3 regions of the Novosphingobium sp. KN65.2 genome follow, and region 1 is predicted to be linked to each of the others. Evidence: riboswitches for the same ligand, from Rfam matches in the RefSeq annotation. Region 1 holds a riboswitch; each other region holds the start of a gene.

The links. A riboswitch is a leader RNA that binds a small molecule or an ion and turns the genes downstream of it on or off. The one in region 1 is predicted to bind cobalamin.
Region 2: it holds a riboswitch for cobalamin, as region 1 does, so the genes downstream of both, SPHV1_RS20485 (DUF1636 domain-containing protein) here and SPHV1_RS14900 (TonB-dependent receptor domain-containing protein) in region 1, are expected to answer to the same signal.
Region 3: it holds a riboswitch for cobalamin, as region 1 does, so the genes downstream of both, cobW (cobalamin biosynthesis protein CobW) here and SPHV1_RS14900 (TonB-dependent receptor domain-containing protein) in region 1, are expected to answer to the same signal.

The regions. Positions count from the first base shown of each region.
Region 1 is NZ_CCBH010000164.1:6,432-12,571, reverse strand. It holds gene mdh (malate dehydrogenase) at 1-190, opposite strand, end outside; gene SPHV1_RS14910 (hypothetical protein) at 696-1,076, opposite strand; gene SPHV1_RS14905 (cell wall hydrolase) at 1,214-2,410, opposite strand; cobalamin riboswitch at 2,579-2,775, shown strand; gene SPHV1_RS14900 (TonB-dependent receptor domain-containing protein) at 2,871-4,703, shown strand; gene SPHV1_RS14895 (ABC transporter substrate-binding protein) at 4,700-5,650, shown strand; gene SPHV1_RS14890 (iron ABC transporter permease) at 5,647-6,140, shown strand, end outside.
Region 2 is NZ_CCBH010000193.1:24,474-30,613, forward strand. It holds gene cobS (adenosylcobinamide-GDP ribazoletransferase) at 1-69, opposite strand, end outside; gene SPHV1_RS20475 (histidine phosphatase family protein) at 69-644, opposite strand; gene cobT (nicotinate-nucleotide--dimethylbenzimidazole phosphoribosyltransferase) at 641-1,657, opposite strand; gene SPHV1_RS20485 (DUF1636 domain-containing protein) at 1,654-2,061, opposite strand; cobalamin riboswitch at 2,239-2,434, opposite strand; cobalamin riboswitch at 2,494-2,704, shown strand; gene cobO (cob(I)yrinic acid a,c-diamide adenosyltransferase) at 2,880-3,497, shown strand; gene ggt (gamma-glutamyltransferase) at 3,657-5,411, shown strand; gene SPHV1_RS25890 (M23 family metallopeptidase) at 5,668-6,140, shown strand, end outside.
Region 3 is NZ_CCBH010000174.1:80,452-86,591, reverse strand. It holds gene SPHV1_RS17440 (cobalamin biosynthesis protein CobG) at 1-161, opposite strand, end outside; gene cobN (cobaltochelatase subunit CobN) at 158-3,436, opposite strand; gene cobW (cobalamin biosynthesis protein CobW) at 3,444-4,481, opposite strand; cobalamin riboswitch at 4,664-4,902, opposite strand; gene SPHV1_RS17425 (HoxN/HupN/NixA family nickel/cobalt transporter) at 4,978-6,024, opposite strand.

The sequences.
Region 1 (6,140 bases):
TGGTGCCGGTGATGGCGGCGTCGAAGCCTTCGACGGGACCGCACTGCGACAGGTCGAGAGCCTTGCCCTGGGGGATGCCTTCGGCGATGTCGAACAGGACGATGTCGCCCAGTTCCTTCTGCGCAGCGAGGTGCGCGAGGGTGCCGCCGATGTTGCCGGCGCCGATAAGGGCAATCTTCTTACGAGCCATGATGCGTGCTTGTCCTTCCCAATGGCGGGACCTCGGACGTAAAAGGCGGCCTGCTTTGTCCCGCATAAGGCAGGTGCCGTCAGTTGCGAAGGGGGCCCTACGCCCCTCTCAACGACATTGCAACCGCGAAACGACGCGGACAGGCCACAAGCTTGCACTTTTAATTGATAACAGTTCGCAATTGCAATAGCGGCGATCAAACAAGCCGTTCGAGCGCGATATTTCAACGATTTGGCAAGGTTTGTGCGAGTCTTGCGCCGCGCGGGACATGTCTCTTGCCGATCCCGGGGCATGGCAAGAGGGCCGGGCCGAATTGCCCGAAAGGTGGGTCGTACAGACCTCGGTGCCTCTCCGACGCGTTGATTCGGACTGCCCGTCGTCCAGTCGGTCCAAGGATCGGTCGTCGTGCGCAGGGGATGCTGCGCACGTGCGGCTTCAACAGGCCCGAAGCGGGTTGCAGGTGCCGGACGGTGGAGTGATGGCGTACCCCGGGGCGGGCGTGAGGTCAGCCGTGGCGGGCGATCTTGCGGGCCAGGGCGTCGGCCATGCGGCGGTCGAGCTGGCGGCAGATCGAGATCCACCAGCGGCAGCTTTCCTCGTCGCTGGCGGCCTTGGCGGCTTCTGCATTTTCGCGCGCATGGGCAGCGGCCGAGAGGCCGTGGCGGGCGAAGTGGCGCAGGGCCTCGGTCAGCATCCGCTGGTCGTTCGCCGCCTGCATCGGCAGGTGCATCTGTTCGGAATAGGCGGCGATGGCCCGGCGGGCGGAGCCACCGAGGATGGGCTTGCAGCCGTTGTCGTTGACCGCACCCAGGGGGGCGGAGGGACACAGGGCACGAACAATCGCAGGGCTCTTTCCGCCATAGGCAGCGGCAAAGCGGATCGTCATGTCAGGCAGGCCCTTTGTGTCGTTGTTCTGATCTGGACCCTTATGGCAGTCAGGCTCTAAGCCTTTGTAATGGCCTATGGTTGCCGAATTCTTGCCGGGGCGTCCCGATGCCCCGAAAGGGGACGGATTGCGCCGGTTCAGCTGCCCGGCTGGGCGATCCAGCGGCCGCTGTTGGCGTATTGCGGCTTGATGTCGCCGGTCTCGGGCAGCTTCTGTGCGCGGTAGAGCGCATCGCCGCCGCGCTCGCGAATGGCATCGGAATAGAGCGGGACGGGCGCGGCTCTGGTTGGGGTCGCTGGCGTGTCGGCTGGACTTGCCGCGGCCGTGAACGATGCGTCCTGCGCAGCGAACTGGCGCTGGATCGCCACCGGATCGAGCGTGTCCGCCGCAGCCGCGGCGAGGGCGGCGGTGTCGCGACGGTGCGGCGCGGCAACCGGCTCGCCGCCGAGGTAGGCGAAGCGGAAGGCGCCCGGGCGGCCCGCTGCACCATGGAAGCTGTAGAAGCGATGCGCCCCGATGGTGCCGAGGTAGTCGAGGCTCGCGGCCCAGTAGGGATGGACCTGCACGGTGTGGTAATGCGTCGCCAGGCCGACGGGCGCATAGACGTAGCCCGACAGGGCGGCGCGCGCGACCTGCATCGCCCGGTCCCAGAAATAGCGCGAGGGCTTGCGGGCGAGCGAGCCGTCGCAGGTGAACGAAAACTGGCAGCCGCTGGCGCGTTCCGATCCTTCGTAGACCACGCCGCAAACGGTGCCGGGATAGGCCGGGTGGGCCACCCGGTTAAGCACGACCTGCGCGACGGCGCGCTGGCCGGCTTCGGCCTCGCTTGCGGCTTCATAGTATATGGCTGCGGTCATGCACTGCAGGGCGCGGGTGCGGTCGACGCCGCTGGCATCGATGTTGAGCGGGCGGGCAAGGGGCCGGGTTCCGCTCGCCGCTGCCGCAGCATCCCCGGCATCGGAATGCACGCCTTCGCCTGTCTGCAGGGGCGCGGTTTCCTGTTCGAGATAGTAGAAGGCGGAGCCCGGAAAGCTCGATCCGGCGCGCTCGAAGGGCATCGGCTCGAGGGTCTGCGCCTCGGCCGAGGCATCGGCGATGGAGAAGCGGCCCCAGTTTCCCGGCGAAGCGAAGGCGGGCAGGGCGATCGCGGCAAGGCCGGCAAAGCCTGCCGCCCAGCGCCGCTGCAGATGGGCGCGGTGGGCGTGGCGGTTCCTGCGCCCGCGCTCGAACCGGGCCGCGAAGTCGCGCGGGGGCGCCTCGCTTTCGCCGATCGGGGCAATCAGGGCAGGTGGCTCGGTCAATCGGTTCCTTTCGGTCGCCGCGTCAGCGTGCATCGGCGGCGCATCCTGCGCCTAACCCGCTTCGCGATCTGGCGCATCCGGCCTGTCACGGCCGTCCCGAAGCGATACACCGCGCCCTTTTACCCTTAACCGGTAAACAAATCTCTCGCGCGATCAGGTGCTTGCGTTGCCGCGCTTGCAAGGCCTGCAACGCCGCAGTATCCGCCCGGCCACGTCACGGGTTGTCCGGCTTGCCGGACCGAAGAGGGAAGCCGGTTCAAATCCGGCGCTGTCCCCGCAACTGTGACCGGGGAGTTCCGTCCCGAATGGCCACTGGCGGCTTGTGACAAAGCGCCGGGAAGGTGGGGCGGCGCGACGATCCGGGAGCCAGGAGACCTGCCCGAGATGGTCGTTCCGCGCCGGGCGGGTTGGACCGGAATGCAGCGAGTCATGCGCCGATACAGGTGCAGCCTCAGCCACGAGCGACACTTCGTTCAGGTTGGAGGTTTTGTACGTGAAGTATCTGTTTCTGCTCGGCACCGCGCTTGCCGTTTCCACGCCCGCCCTCGTTTCCCCGGCCCTGGCCGACGAGGTGGACAACACCATCGTCGTCACCGCCACGCGCACCGAGACGCCGCTGAGCCAGGTGGGCCAGTCGGTAAGCGTCGTCACCCGCGACGAGATCGAACGCACACAGGCGACGCAGGCGACCGAGGTGCTTGAGCGCCTGCCGGGCGTGACCGTTTCGGGCACCGGCGGCTTCGGCCAGATCACCAGCGTCTTCCTGCGCGGTGCGGAAAATGCCCAGAGCCTCGTGCTGATCGACGGTGTGCGCATCAACGATCCGGGCGATGTGGCCGGTGGCTTCGATTTCGGCGGTCTCACCATCGGCCAGTTCGACCGGGTCGAAGTGGTTCGCGGCTCTTCGGGCGTCCTGTGGGGCAGCCGTGCCATCGGCGGCGTGATCAACTTCATCACCGCGCGCCCGACCGAACAGTGGACTGCGCGTGCGCAAGCCGAATACGGCTGGCGCGACCGTCGACAGGTTGGGGCTTCGGCTGCCGGCTTGCTCGGTCCGGTCGGCCTGACGCTGGGCGGCAACTGGCTCGAGGGCGACGGCTATTCGGCCTACAACGAGCGCCGCGGCGCGACCGAGAAGGACGGCTTCGAAAGCAAGAGCGCCAATGCCCGTGCCGAAATCGAGCTGGCCGAGGGGCTGAGCGTCGACGCCGGCGGCTATTACACCAAGGCCGATTACGGTTATGACGATACCGGCGCCGATGCGCTCAATTTCGGGCACAAGCGCGATACGCTGGGTTACGCCAACCTGCGTTATGCCGGGCTCGACGGTCGCCTGACCGCGCGCCTGGGCTATGGGCTCACCGACACCCGCCGCATCTCCGATCACGAGATCTACGGTCCTTATACCACCAACGGCCGGAACGAGCGGGTCGAGGGACAGGTGACCTTCGCGCCGGTGGACCTCGTCAGCGTCCTGCTCGGCGCGGAGACAGAGACATCGAAGTTCTCCGATAACTTCGGTTCGAAGGACCGCACCTCGATCGACAGCTACTTCGGCATGCTGACGCTGCACCCGGTTTCGGGTCTGACGCTCAACGGCGGCCTGCGCTACGACGACCAGGCCGATTTCGGCCACCGCACCACTTTTGCGGCCAACGGCGCCTGGGCACTGGGCGAGGGCGAGGACGCGCCGGTGATCCGCGCCAGCTACGGCGAGGGCTTCAAGGCGCCATCGCTCTACCAGCTCTACACCAACGGCACTTTCAACCCGCTTGAGCCCGAGACCTCGAAGGCCTGGGACGCCGGGGTGGAACAGCCGTTCGCCGAGGGCAAGGGCCGCTTCACCCTGACCTGGTTCGACCGCAAGACGCGCAACCAGATCGATTACGACTTCGCGAACTGGAACTACTACAACGTGGGCCGCACGCGCGCGAAGGGCATCGAACTGGGCATGGTGGTGACCGACTGGGAGGGCTTCGATCTGAACCTGTCCTACACTTACCTCGATGCGAAGAACGAGCTGACCGGCGCGCGCCTTGCCCGCCGTCCGCAGAACAACTTCTACGCCAGCCTCGACAAGACCTGGGGCCTGGGGCTGCGTCTTGGTGCCGACCTGCGCGTGGGTGGCAACCGCTGGGACGATCACGCGAACACGCAGTTCGTCGAGGGGCACGTCGTCGTCGGCCTGCGCACGTCCTATCCGGTCACGCCCAACGTCGAGGTCTATGGACGCATCGAGAACCTGTTCGACGAGCACTACGAAGTGGTGCGCAGCTACGGCACGGCCGGCCGTTCGGCCTATGCCGGGGTTCGGGTGAAGATGTGACCTTGCCGCTTCCCCCGCAGTCCCGGTGGACCCGAGGGAAGCGTCTGGCGCGGGGTCTTGTCCGCGCCGGGGTCCTTGCGCTGGCATGGGCCGGCATATCCGGCTGCGGGGGCGGCTATACCGAGGCCGCCCCCGCAGCCGGGCCGGGCGATCCGGCCCATCCGACCATCGTCTCGCTCAATCCCTGTACCGATGCGATCCTTGCCGAAGTGACCGGGCCGGGGCAGCTGCTGGCGATCTCAGGATACAGCCACGATGCCCAGTCCACTTCGATGGACCTCGACAGGGCGCGCCGTTACCGCGCGGTTTCGGGCACGGTGGAGGAAGTCGCGGCGATCGGCCCGAAGGTCGTCGTCGCCAGCAGCTTCCTGCCGCCCGCGACGGCCAGCGCGCTCGCGGACCTGGGCTTCAGGGTGGTGAAGATCCCGATCGCGCCGGACCTCGATGCCGCGCGCGACCAGATCCGCGAGCTGGCGGGCCTTGCCGGCCATCCCGAACTGGGCCGTCGCCTGATCGGCCGCATCGACGGGGCGCTGGCCCGCGCCGCGCCGCCGCGGGGCGCGGCTGCGGTCCCGGCGCTGGTCTGGGAATCGGCAGGGCTCGTCGCGGGGGACGACACCCTGATCGTTGACATGATGGAGCACACCGGCTTTACGAATGCGGCCAGTGCACGAGGGCTTTCGCAGGCCGATTTCCTGCCCCTCGAAGAAGTGCTGGCCGATCCGCCGCGCGTCGTCTTCGCAGTTGGCAATCCGCTGGCCGAAGAGGACCGCATGCTCCACCACCCCGCTCTCGCGAGCCTGAGCCGCATGAAGCGTTTTCCGCTCGATCGTTCGATCCTCTGGTGCGGTGGCCCCACGATCCCGCGCGCGATTGACGCGCTCGCACGGGCACGGCGCGAACTGGACCGGCAGGACGTGGCGGCGCGGACGGCACGGGTGCGATGAACCCGCGCCTCGTTCTCCTGCTTCTGGCCGGCCTGCTTGTGGCCGTGCCGCTTTCGCTGCTGGCCGGACGCGTGTGGATCGATCCCTTTTCGCCTGCAGCGCACAATGCCTCGATCATCCTGATGCAGCTGCGCCTGCCGCGCGCGGTTCTGGCGCTGGCGGTGGGAGCGGGGCTGGGTGCCGCCGGGGCCGCGATGCAGGGCTTCCTGCGCAATCCGCTGGCCGATCCCGGGCTGTTCGGCATTGCACCGGGCGCGGCGCTGGGCGCGGTGCTCAGTTTCTGGACCGGCTATGCCGCCTCGCCGTGGCTGCTGCCGGTCTTCGCGCTGGCCGGGGCCTGCGGGGCGATGACGCTGCTGGCGCTGATTGCCGGTCGCAGCGGCGGCGTGGCACTGTTCACGCTGGCGGGCCTGATGGTCTCCAGCCTTGCCGGCGCGCTGATGAGCCTGGCGATCAGTCTGAGCCCGTCGCCCTTCGCGATGACCGAGAT
Region 2 (6,140 bases), on a different contig from region 1:
ATCGTCTGCTTTCACGTTCGGCAGGGGCACGCGCGTGGTAAACTGCATGGCGAGAATGAAGCGGCGGATCATGGCGCGTCCGTCTCTAGCGCTATGATCTGCCCCGCACTCTTGCCTCCTGGCCATACCCGCAGGCTGATGAGCGCGCCGTAAGGCAGGTCGAACGCCCAGACACCGCGATGATCGAGCCCGGTGAGATATGATACTGCAGCGCGGATCGAGCCGCCATGCGCAACGACGAGGCAATCCTCACGAATATGCGCCAGTGCCTCGCCCACGCGCCGGACAAGGACCGACCACATCTCGCCTCCCGGCGGAGGGAAGGCATCCGGGTCGTCCCAGAACCGGGCAAGCGCGTCATTGGGCAACTGCTGCGGCGCCATGCCATCCCACGCACCGAAATCGAGTTCACGCCAGCGCGGATCGATATGTACTGCGAGGCCGCACTGCCCGGCTATCTCCCTTGCGGGAAGCAGCGCTCGGGCAAGATCGGAACACCTGATCTGCTTGAAGGCAAGTGCACCTGCGCGTTCCATGCAGGCGGCTACGCCGGAGGCCAGTGGCGGCTCGTCGAGATGGCCGAGCATCAGGCCGGGCCGCTGCGGAGCGCTGTGCCGCATGAGGTGCAGCACGAAATCCGTCATGCAACGCCCGCCACCTTGGCCTCGGCGAATGTCGCCATGCCGTTGTGCGCCGCAATGGCCGAGCGCACGAGCTGCGTCGCCACCGCTGCGCCGGTCCCTTCGCCCAGCCGCATTCCGAGTTGCAGCAGGGGGGCAAGGCCAAGCCAGTCGAGCAACCGCGCATGGGCCGCTTCCATGGAACAGTGGGCGGCAAGGCAGTGCGCGGCGAACCGCGGCTGATCGACCACCAGCGGCGCTATGGAAGCGCAGACGATGTAGCCGTCGAGCAGTACCGGAATGCGCTTTATCCGTGCGGCAAGGATGGCCCCTGCCATCGCGGCAATCTCGCGCCCGCCAAGCCGACGAAGGGTTTCGAAAGCGTCAGTGCAGAGGGTACCATGAAAGGCCAATGCCTGCGCGACGACGGACTGCTTGTGGGCGATCCCGTCCATGTCGAGACCCGTCCCGGCACCGACCCACTCGGCAGCGGTGCCGTTGCAGACCTGCGCACATAGCGCGGCGGCGGGCGTTGTATTGCCGATCCCCATTTCGCCGACGAAAAGTAGGTCCAGCCCCTCTTCGACGACCGATGCGCCCGCGTTGAGTGCCGCGAGGCAATCCTCCTCGCTCATGGCAGGCTCTTCGACGAAGTCCGCCGTAGGACGTTCCAGCTCGATCGGCACGATGACCAGTTCCGCGCCGCAGGCATCGGCCAGGGCATTGATGGCGGCACCGCCAGCCGCGAAGTTGGCAACCATCTGCGCCGTCACTTCGGGCGGATAGGCGCTGACCCCGCGCGCGGCGACACCGTGGTTCCCGGCGAAGACCGCAGCCCGGATGCGCTCCAGTACCGGCCGCTCCCTGCCCTGCCACGAGGCCATGAAGATCGCGATGTCCTCCAGTCGACCGAGCGAGCCCAGCGGCTTGGTCAGGTCCTCCTGGCGCAGCTGTGCAGCGGCCTGCGCAACCTTGTTGGCTTCGGGCAGATCGGCGAGCGCCGCAGAAAAGGCTTCGCGGCTTTCGAAGCCGATCATGTGCACAGGTAGCCTTCGGGCGGGGTGCGCGTGATGAAGTGCCCCTTCACGCCTTGCGGCCAGCTGCGATAGGGCACAACGCCCTCCTCGCTCTCGGCATGCTGCGCAGCATAGCTGAGGATCGCGTGTGCAGCCTCATGATCGGCAGCGAAGTCGCCCAGGACATAGCCCACCTTGCCGGGCGCCCTGATATGCACGGTGCAAAAGCGCTTGCAGGCGAACAGACACGGCATTTCCTGAACGGAAACGGCGGCCAAGGCGGGATCCTGAGCCTGCACCTCGCGCATGGCGGAAGCCAGCCGCGCGCCGCCACGCTGGCCGTGCTCGTCCTCACGCTCTGTTTCGGAATGGCGGCAGGTCGAGCAGACCACGACCGAGGCTTCGGCTTCGACGGCACGCAGCATCAGCATACCGTTCCCGAACGCGGACGACAGAAAGACATCAAGAGCATGGCAACGCTCCCTCCTTGCAAACGGCTCCAGTCCCACCGGAAGCTCAACCGGCGAGACGATGACTGTCGTTGCGCGAGGGGTGACCCCGCCATCGCGGGGCCCTCGAACACCCGGTGCGCCCTGCCCGGATGAAGAACGACTGCGTCAGGCAGGTCTCCTGGCTCACGGGTCAACGCCGCTCCGGCCGCCTTCTCAGGACCGCCTTTCGATCCCAATGGCGAAATGGCCGGATGGCTCGCCGCTTACAGTTGCAGGGGCAGCCCGGGACTTGCACCCGAGTTCCCTTTTGATCCCCTTGCGGGGAACCTGTCGCAGTCCGGCAAGTATCGCGCAGCCATGCCGTTCGCAAGCGCAATATGCTTGCAGGGCGCCTTGCCCTGACTTATCCGCGAAGGCGTAACGGGTGCCCGCAAGGGCTTAATCGGGAAGTCCGGGCGCCGAATGTTTCTCCGCGCTGACGGCACTGCTCCCGCAACTGTGACCGGTGAGCGCATCGCCACTACGCCATTGAACGGGGCCTTCCCGGTTCGAGAAGGCGGCGACAGGCGCGTCGATCCGGAAAGTCAGGAAACCGGCCCGCTACCGTCGTTCCTCTGCGCGGGCGGGATGAACCGTGCGGACGAGGGCCTCGCTTGCTGCGGGCAATCCCTTGGCGACGACAATCGTGCGTGCGTCGAGGAGGATACGTGAGTGACTGCCAATACCGCCAGACACCTGCGCCGGCCTCCTTCGCCCCGCCACCTGCCACACCCACGAGAGGCCGACCAATCATGACTGACACCGAGAACCTGACCGAAGAAGATCGTCGCCACAAGGAACGCACCCGCAAGCTCAAGACCGTAGTCGATGCCCGCATTGCCGCAGCCAAGATCGACAAGGGGCTGGTGCTGGTGCTCACCGGAAACGGCAAGGGCAAGTCGTCCAGCGCCTTCGGCATGGTTGCCCGCACGCTGGGCTACGGCCGTACGGCTGCGGTGTTCCAGTTCATCAAGAGCAAGGTCGACGTGGGCGAACGCGCCTTCCTTTCCAGGCAGCCGGGTGTCACCTGGGAGAATTGCGGCGAAGGCTTCACCTGGGAGACGCAGAACCTCCAGCGTGATATCGCCGCAGCCCAGGCCGGTTGGGAAAAGGCCAGGGTCGCGCTTGCCGATCCCGCGATCTCGCTCGTTGTGCTCGACGAGCTGACATACCTCATCAATTACGGCTACCTCACGCTCGAGGAAGTTCTCCCGGCGATCCGGAACCGGCCGGAGATGCAGCATGTGGTCATCACCGGACGCGCGGCCCATGCCGAGTTCATCGAACTGGCCGACACGGTCAGCAAGATCGGCGACGAGAAGCATGCCTTTCGCAACGGCATCAAGGCACAACCGGGCATCGACCTCTGACGCGCGCTTGCCTGCCCGGAACGTCAGGATCCTTGCACCTCGGCCCTATACCTATGGGACGGAACTGATAGGTTCTGTCCCGGCGGTCCCGCGAGTCCCTTGCCGAAGGGGCCATCGCCCTGACGAAATTCGATAGAAGCCACCCCCCGGAGAACCCTATTGCGCCGCCTCCTCCTGTCCGTCGGCATAGCCGCACTGACACTGACGACCGTATCCCAGGCCAGCGTTTCACAGGCCAGCCCTACCCCCGCAACATCCGTCGAGCAGAGCCGGACTGCCAAGGCGCCAGAGCGCGAGCAGTCCGGGTTTGCGAAGCATGCGATGGTCGCAGCGGCCAATCCCCTCGCGGTGAAGGCCGGGGTGGACGTACTGCGCAAGGGCGGCTCGGCGGTCGATGCCGCAGTGGCGATCCAAGCCGTTCTCGGCCTTGTCGAGCCGCAGAGTTCGGGGATCGGCGGCGGTGCCTTCATGGTCTATTACGACGCCAAGAACCGCAAGGCGACGTACTACGACGGACGCGAAACGGCGCCCGCCGGGGCTACCGACCGTCTCTTCCTCGACGATGACGGCAACCGCCTGCCCTTCTTCGATGCCGTACTCGGCGGCATTTCGACAGGCGTGCCAGGGGCCGTCGCCATGCTCGACATGGCCCACCACGATCACGGCAAGCTCGCCTGGGCGGACCTGCTCGAACCGGCGCGCGATCTTGCAGCGGACGGATTCATCGTCAGCCCACGTCTTGCCGGGATGATCCGGATGGAACGCGCGCCGCAGTCAACGGCGCCCGATGCCGTCACCTATTTCTCCAAGCCGGACGGCAGCCGCTATGCCGCAGGCGATCGACTGCGCAACCCGGCCTATGCCCGCACGATGGAGCGGATTGCCAAATTCGGGGCCTCGGGCCTGCTGACCGGCCCCATTGCGCATGACATCGTCAAGCGCGTCAGCGAAGGGCCGCGCCCCGGGACAATGACGCTGGCAGACCTTGCCGCCTATCGCCCGCGCACCGGTCCGGCGCTATGCGAACCCTACCGCGTCTATATGGTCTGCACCCCGCAGGCCCCGTCTGGCGGTCCGGGGCTGCTGATGGCGCTGGGCATTCTCGAACACACCGATATCGCCAAGCGCAATGCGGGCGACGAAAAGGCGTGGTTCGAATTCGCGCAGGCCAGCCGCCTCGCCTATGCCGACCGCGATCGCTATGTCGGCGATTCCGCCTTTGTCGAAGTCCCGATCAAGGGGCTGCTCGATCCGGACTACCTGGCCGCGCGCGCGAAACTGATCGGCGAGCGGGCAGGCTCCGTCAGCTTCGGCCATCCCGAAGGTGCCCCTGCTTTCGGCCCGGACGCTACGGCGGAACCGGGCGGAACCAGCCACTTCATTGTCGTCGATGCCCAAGGCAACGTCGTCTCGATGACGACCACCGTGGAGAGCATCTTCGGTTCGGGGCGGATGGTCGACGGGTTCTTCCTCAACAACCAGCTTACCGACTTCTCGTTCTCGCCCACGGACGGCGACGGAGCGCCTGCGGCCAATGCCCCGGCACCCGGCAAGCGACCGCGATCGAGCATGGCACCGGCTATCGTCCTGACGAAGGATGGCCGCTTCCATGCTGCTGCCGGATCGCCGGGCGGGACGTCGATCCAGGCATACAATCTCAAGGCTCTTGTAGCGATGCTGGACTGGAACATGTCGCCGCAGGACGCGGTCGCACTGCCCAACCTGGTCGCGAAGGGCGACGCGTTCCGCGCCGATCCGTTCCCCGAACCGATCATGACCGGTCTTGCCGCACGCGGTATGCCACTGTCGACTTCCCGCAGCGAGGAGTCCGGGATCCAGGCCATCGTGGTCAGGAACGGTGGTTATGAAGGCGGTGCCGATCCACGCCGGGAAGGCATGGCGCGGGGGTTCTGAAACCGGTCTTCATACCTCCGAATTCCCGCGTGCCAGTTCGGTACGCCGCGTCAATTTGAGTTAACAAACTGGCCGTTTTCCGTTAGTTTACGGCAACGGGGGAAGTACCATGATCCAGGACGGCCGGAGCAAGATCAATATCCGCCCAGCTATGCTAGGGGCGGCCCTGGCCATTGTATGGTCAGCGCCTGCATGGGCTGGCGAGGACGCCGTCAGTCGCATGGCCGTTGTCGACACGAACAGCGCAGGAGGTTGCATGACCGCCGGTGCCATCGTCAGCGACCGTGCCGCCTGCGTCACGTCGCCGCGCCCCGCCTCGGCTACAGCTGCGCAGGTGACGCCTGCGCGCATCACCGTGGGACGCGCCGTGGACCTCAGCGGGCAGGAACCGGTTCACTACCTTTCGTCCGCAGCCTCGCTCGATCAGAGCCGATCGGTCCTGATTTCGTCCAGCGGGCGTTTTCGGGATACGGTGCGCCTGCTTACGCCGCCGCCCGGGACCGGATCGGGCGATGCCCCCAAAGGCATGCCGTTGCGCGCCAGCAGGCTTTCGAGCCGCTTCGGCCTGCGCATGCACCCGCTTCTCAACCAGGTGCGCATGCATACCGGCGTCGACCTCGCTGCTGCGATGGGAGAACCCGTCCACGCGACTTCAGGTGGCGTCATCATGGCGGCCGGCTGGCAGGGTGGATATGGGCTGGCGGTGCGCATCAATCACGGCAAGGGCAT
Region 3 (6,140 bases), on a different contig from region 1:
ATCAGGCCATTGCCGAAGGTCAGCGCGGCATCGCAAAGGCCCAGCGCCTGATCGCGATCGAGGCGCCCGAGGCGCGGGCGCACCCGCACCAGCAAGCCGTCTCCCGCCACCATCGGGTGCCAGGCATCCGGACACCAGCCCCTGATCGCGAACCCGCTCATTGTCCGCCGCCCATACCGGCGAGGATCGAATTGCGCCGCGTCTGCCACAGGCCTGCGGCATGAAGCGCGGCAAAGCGGGCTTCCATCGCGGCCAGCGCTTCGGGATTCTCGCGTCCGAGGAACGCGCGCACGTCCGGCTCGCCGAGCGTCGCGTCATGATAGAGATCGAACAACTGGGACGGGACCGAAGCGGAAAGGTGCGCGAAGGCGCCCAAGTGGTCGAGCGTCGCCGCGAGTTCCGCAGCGCCGCGAAAGCCGTGGCGCATCATCCCGGCGACCCAGCCTGGATTGGCCGCCCTCGCCCGCACGACGCGCGCGATTTCCTCTGTCAGGGTCCGGGCACTCGGCCGGGCGGGATCGCGACTGTCGAGGTGGTAGAGTGCCGCCTTGCCACCTGCGACAGATTGCGCGGCGGCAAACCCCGCCTCGTGCGCAGCGTAATCGGCAGCGAGCAGCAGGTCGGTCTCGGGCAGGTCCTGCAGGTGCACGAAAGCGTCAGCCCCGGCGACGCGGTCGCGCAGTCCTGCCGGATCATGCGCATCGCCCTGCTGGTCGAGCGCATGGTCGGACGCCGCGAGCCACGCTTCGCCGGCGGCCCTGCGCGCCTCGTCGGTATAGGTATCGGCCGTATCGCGCAGACCGAGGCCGTAGCGCCCCGGGCGGGGGCCATAGACGCGCGGGGCAACCGCCTTGCCGGCAAACGGGTTCCATTCCGGCGTCTCGTCCCTTTCGGACAGCGAGCGGACTGCCATTCCGAACAGCGTGGCGAGGACCGGGAAGGCATCGCGAAACAGGCCGGAGACACGCAAGGTCACGTCGATACGGGGCCGGTCGAGCATGGCCAGCGGCAGGATCTCTACCCCGGTCACGCGTTCGGACGCATTGTCCCAAACCGGTTTCGCACCGAGCAGGTGGAGCGCCATGGCGAATTCCTCGCCCGCCGTGCGCATCGTCGCAGAGCCCCAGAGATCGACCACCAGCCCGCGCGGATAGTCGCCATGGTCCTGCAAGTGGCGACGGATCAGTTCTTCGGCGAGGACGACGCCTTGCGCATGGGCCGAGCGCGAAGGCACCGCGCGCGGATCGACCGCGAAGAGGTTGCGCCCAGTCGGCAGGACATCGCTGCGCCCCCGCCATGGGGAGCCGGAAGGCCCCGCGGCCACCCGTCGTCCGGCCAAAGCGGCGAGCAGACCGCTGCGCTCCGCCTCGCCCTGATCCCCGCGGCCGAACACATGGAGCCCGTCGCCGAACTGGCTTTCCTTCACGTCGCACACGAAGCGATCGATGCGGGTCATCGCCTCGACCAGCGAGGTCGCCCCATCGAGGCCGAGTTCCGCTTCCAGACCCAGCGCCTGCGCTTCCTCGCGAATGACCGACTGCAGCCTGTCGCGCCGCGCCGGGTCGAGCCCGTCGGCATTGGAGAACTCGTCGAGCAGCGCTTCGAGGCGGGCCAACCCGGCACCTTCCCGTGAAGGCGCGAGCGGCGGCGGCACATGTCCCAGCGTCACCGCGCCGATCCGGCGCTTGGCCTGTGCCGCTTCGCCGGGATCGTTGACGATGAAGGGATAGATGACCGGCAGGGAACCGGTCAGCGCCTCGGGCCAGCAGGCATCGCCGAGCGCGACCGACTTGCCGGGCAACCATTCCAGCGTCCCGTGCGCACCGAGATGGACGAGCGCATCGACCCGGCGCTCACGCAACCACAGGTAGAACGCGACATAGGCATGGCGCGGGCAGCGCGAGACGTCGTGGTAATCGTCGTCGCGCTCTGAGGCCCAGCCGCGCTCGGGTTGCAGGGCGACAAGGGCATGGCCCAGTTCGACCGCGCGGAAATGGAAAGCCCCGTCGGCAACGGCGGAATCCTCTTCGGGTTCGCCCCAGGCTTCCGCCAGATCGGCCTGCAACGCCTCGGGCAAACGCGCAAGAGCCTCGCGATAGGCGTCGAGCGACCAGCTTGTCCCTGCCATGCCGAGACCGGCGACGAGGTCGTGCCCGCATTCGACCGCGTAACCGGCCTGCATCAGATCGGTAAGGATCGCATCGGCGGAAGCCAGCGCGTCCAGCCCGACGGCGTGCGCCATCTGGTAGCCCTTGCCGGGATAAGTCGAAAGAACCATCGCAAGGTGCCGCTCGTCCGCGGATTTGCGTCCCAGCGCGACCCACCCCGCGACGCGATCGGCGATCGCCTCGATCCGCGATGGCTCGGCGCGGTGGGCACTGCGCGAAAATTCGAGGTCGTCGTCGCGCGCCGCGGCCTCCTTGAAGCTGGCGACGCCGACGAAGATGCGGCCGTCTACCTCGGGAAGCACGACATGCATGGCAAGGTCGGCCGGAGACAGACCGCGCGAGGCCTCCTGCCAGGCCTGCCGCCCGCTCGTCGCCAGCGCAATCTGGAATACCGGAACTCCGGCGCCATCGAGAGGCGTGGCGCCTGCATCGTCACGCGCGGAAAAAGCGGTCGCATTGATCACCGCCGCGGGGTGAAGCGCCCTCACCCAGCGATCCACCCAGCCGCGAACTTCGAGGGCCTTCAGCGAAGGCACGTATAGGCCCAGCACATCGAAACCGCGCGCGGTCAAGGCTGCGTGCAGCGCCTCGAAAGGTTCGAGATCGGCGGAGCTGAGATAGGATCGGTAGAACGTAAGCAGCACGCGCGGGCGCATCGCCGTCAGAGCGAAGGCCGCCGGACAGGTGGTGTCCTCTCCCGGAAGCCAGGCTCCGGCAGATGGCAGCGCCTTGATGGTTCGGATATCCTGACCGAGCTGGGCATGCCCCCGCAATCCGCACGCTTGCGCAAGACGCGCAAGCGCCGCCCGCGCCGCGACCGCTCCTCCGACATCGCACAAACGGGTCAGTTCGCGCAGAATGGGGACGGAAACGGTCGAAACGGCATCGAGCCTTTCGTCCTCGCGCCCGTCTGCGGGCAGCACGACAAGGGCGATCCCGCGCGAACGTGCCAGCGCCTCGACCTGCTGGAGACCGTAAGTCCAGTAAGGCAGCCCGCCGATGATCCGGACCAGGATCGCCTTCGCACCTGCGAGCGTGCGCTCGACATAAGTGTCGACCGAAAGCGGATGCGTCAGTGCCGCAAGATTGGCGAGCCGCAGCGACGGCGGATTGTCCCCCGCATCGCGCGCACTGCGCCACCCGGCAGCGAATGCGCCAAGGTCGCTGTCCGAGAAGGACAGCACCACGAGATCGGCCGGAGCCTGCCCCAGATCCTGCGGAACGGAGGCTTCCTCGATCCCGTGGGTCTCGCGGAAGATGACGTGCATCGCGGCCTCAGCCCTGCAGCGCGGCCCTTATCGCAACGGGATCGAGGTGATCGTGCTCGGCAATGGCGACCAGCGAGGTGACACGGGCTTCGTCGGGGCGCCAGGGGCGGTCGTAGTGGCTGCGCACCCGCGCGCCGACCGCCTGCACCAGCATGCGCATCGGCTTGCCGGCAACCGCGACATAGCCCTTAACGCGCAGCACCCGGTGATCGCTCGCCAGGGTCTCTATGCGTGCGGTGAGAGCGGCAGGATCGGCAATCTCGCCCAGTTCGATGACGGCGCTGTCGAAGTCCTCGTGTTCGTGATCGTCCTCGCCATCGTGGTGCGAAGGACGCGCGGCAATGTCGTCCTCTGCAGCAGCGCCAAGTCCGAGGATAACGCGCGGATCGACGACGCCTTCGCTCAGTTCGATGACCGGAACCGGTCGCGGTGCCTCGGCAGCGATGACTTCGCGCGCCCGCGCCAGGCCCTGGGCGCCGGCAAGGTCGGCCTTGGTCAGCAGCACCATGTCGGCACAGGCGAGCTGGTCCTCGAAGACTTCGGACAGCGGGGTCTCGTGATCGATTTCCGGATCGGCCGCACGCTGCGCCTCGAGCGCGGCGAGATCGGGTGCGAACCGCCCGTCGGCCACGGCCTCGGCATCGGCAAGCGCCAGCACGCCGTCGACGGTGATACGGCTGCGGATCGCGGGCCAGTCGAAGGCCTTGAGCAGCGGCTTGGGCAGCGCGAGCCCCGACGTCTCGATCAGGATGTGATCGGGCCGCGGCTCAAGCGCCAGGAGCTTCTCGACAGTAGGGATGAAGTCGTCTGCGACGGTGCAGCAGATGCAACCATTGGCCAGTTCGACAACGTTCTCTGCCGGGCAATCGGGGATGGCGCAGGACTTCAGGATATCTCCGTCGACGCCCAGCGTGCCGAATTCGTTGACGACGACGGCCAGGCGGCGACCACCGGCATTGCGGATGAGATGGCTGATGAGCGTGGTCTTACCCGCGCCCAGAAAGCCGGTGATGATCGTTACGGGGACCTTGGACAGGTCAGGCATCGGCAATTCCCCAAGCGCCATGGCGACAACGGCAGGGCTTGCCGGAACGAGTCCGACCGACGCGCGACGACGGGCGGGCGCGAAAAGGCACCCGTTACCACGCGACCGTGCAGCCCCAGCCGCACAGCTTCGTCGCTCAGACGGAAGAATTACCGTGCCGTGACCATCCCCTGGATCAAGGCAAGAGCGACCGGTGCGCCGGCAGGTCTCCTGGCTTGCGGGTCACTGCTTGATGCACGCCTTCCCGGATCGCCTTGCGGCGTCATCCAGTGGCCGCCCCTTTCGCGTAACGAAGGGAGCCGTGTGCATCGCGCTATCCGCTCACAGTTGCAGGGACAGCCGCGGATTTGGGAAGGAAGCCCCTCCCGCACCGCATTCCCGATTAAGCCCCCTTCGGGGCACCGGCGCGATCTTTCGGTGCACAGAATCGATCCGTGCGCCGGAGCGAGGCCCTAGAACAGATTGGTCGGCAAGCCAATCGCTTCCGGGCCTGTTATCATGCCGAGACGCGCACTTCGATGTCGTCGAAGCGCTTCCAGCGGTAGATCGCAAAGCTGGCCAGCCAGCACAGCACGAAAAGGCCGATGATGGCGAACCCAAGGCTGTTGAAATTCTCGCCCAGCTCGCCCGCAATGCCGAACAGGCTGCCGGTCAGCCCCAGCTTCTCCCCGATCAGGGCGACAGTCTCGATCCCGCCGATGACGATGGCCACGAGCGCAGAAATCAGAGTGATGGTGATGTTGTAATAGAGCTTGCGGATCGGCTTGACGAAAGCCCACTCGTAGGCGCCGAGCATGACCACGCCGTCCGCGGTATCGATCAGCGCCATGCCCACTGCGAAGAGCACGGGCAGGACGAGGATCGTACCGATGGAAAGCCCGTCCGCCGCCTGCCCGGCCGAAAGGCCGAGGATGGCGACTTCGGTCGCGGTGTCGAAACCCAGTCCGAACAGGAAGCCCAGCGGGGCCATGTGCCAGCTGCGGGTAATCAGCCGGAACATCGGCCGGAAGATCCTTGCCATCAGTCCGCGATTGCCCAGCAGCATGTCGAGGTCTTCCTCGACATAGGCGCCCCCGGCGCGAACATGGGCGAAGGTCTTCCAGACGTTGCGCAGAATGATCAGGTTCATCGCAGCTATCGAAAACAGGAAGACCGCCGAGATCGAGGTGGCCACGAGACCGCCGACCTGCTTGAAGCTTTCGAACTGCGCCAGCGCGCTCGTCGTCAGGGCGATGGCTATGGCCGCGATGGTGACGATGCCGGAATGGCCGACGGCGAACCAGAAACCGACGGCGACCGGGCGCTGGCCGTCCTGCATCAGCTTGCGGGTCACGTTGTCGATGGCTGCGATATGGTCGGCATCCACGGCGTGGCGCAGGCCCAGCCCCCATGCGAGCAAGGCCGTCCCGAGCATGAGCGGCTGATCGTGGAAGAGCGATAAAGCCCATATCCAGGCGGCGATATTGGCGGCCACGAGCGGGCCGAAGAGCCAACCTATCCGGCGGCGCAGGTTGGGTCGGGCATTTTGCGGCGGTTGAGCCATGATGCGTTTTCGTCCTCCGGCGTCTTGCGACAAGGTCGGGACGAACCGCTCAGGCGAACGGCCGGAAGGCGCAGGCAACCGGACGCCAGGGCCGATCGACACGCCAGTCCGCTGCG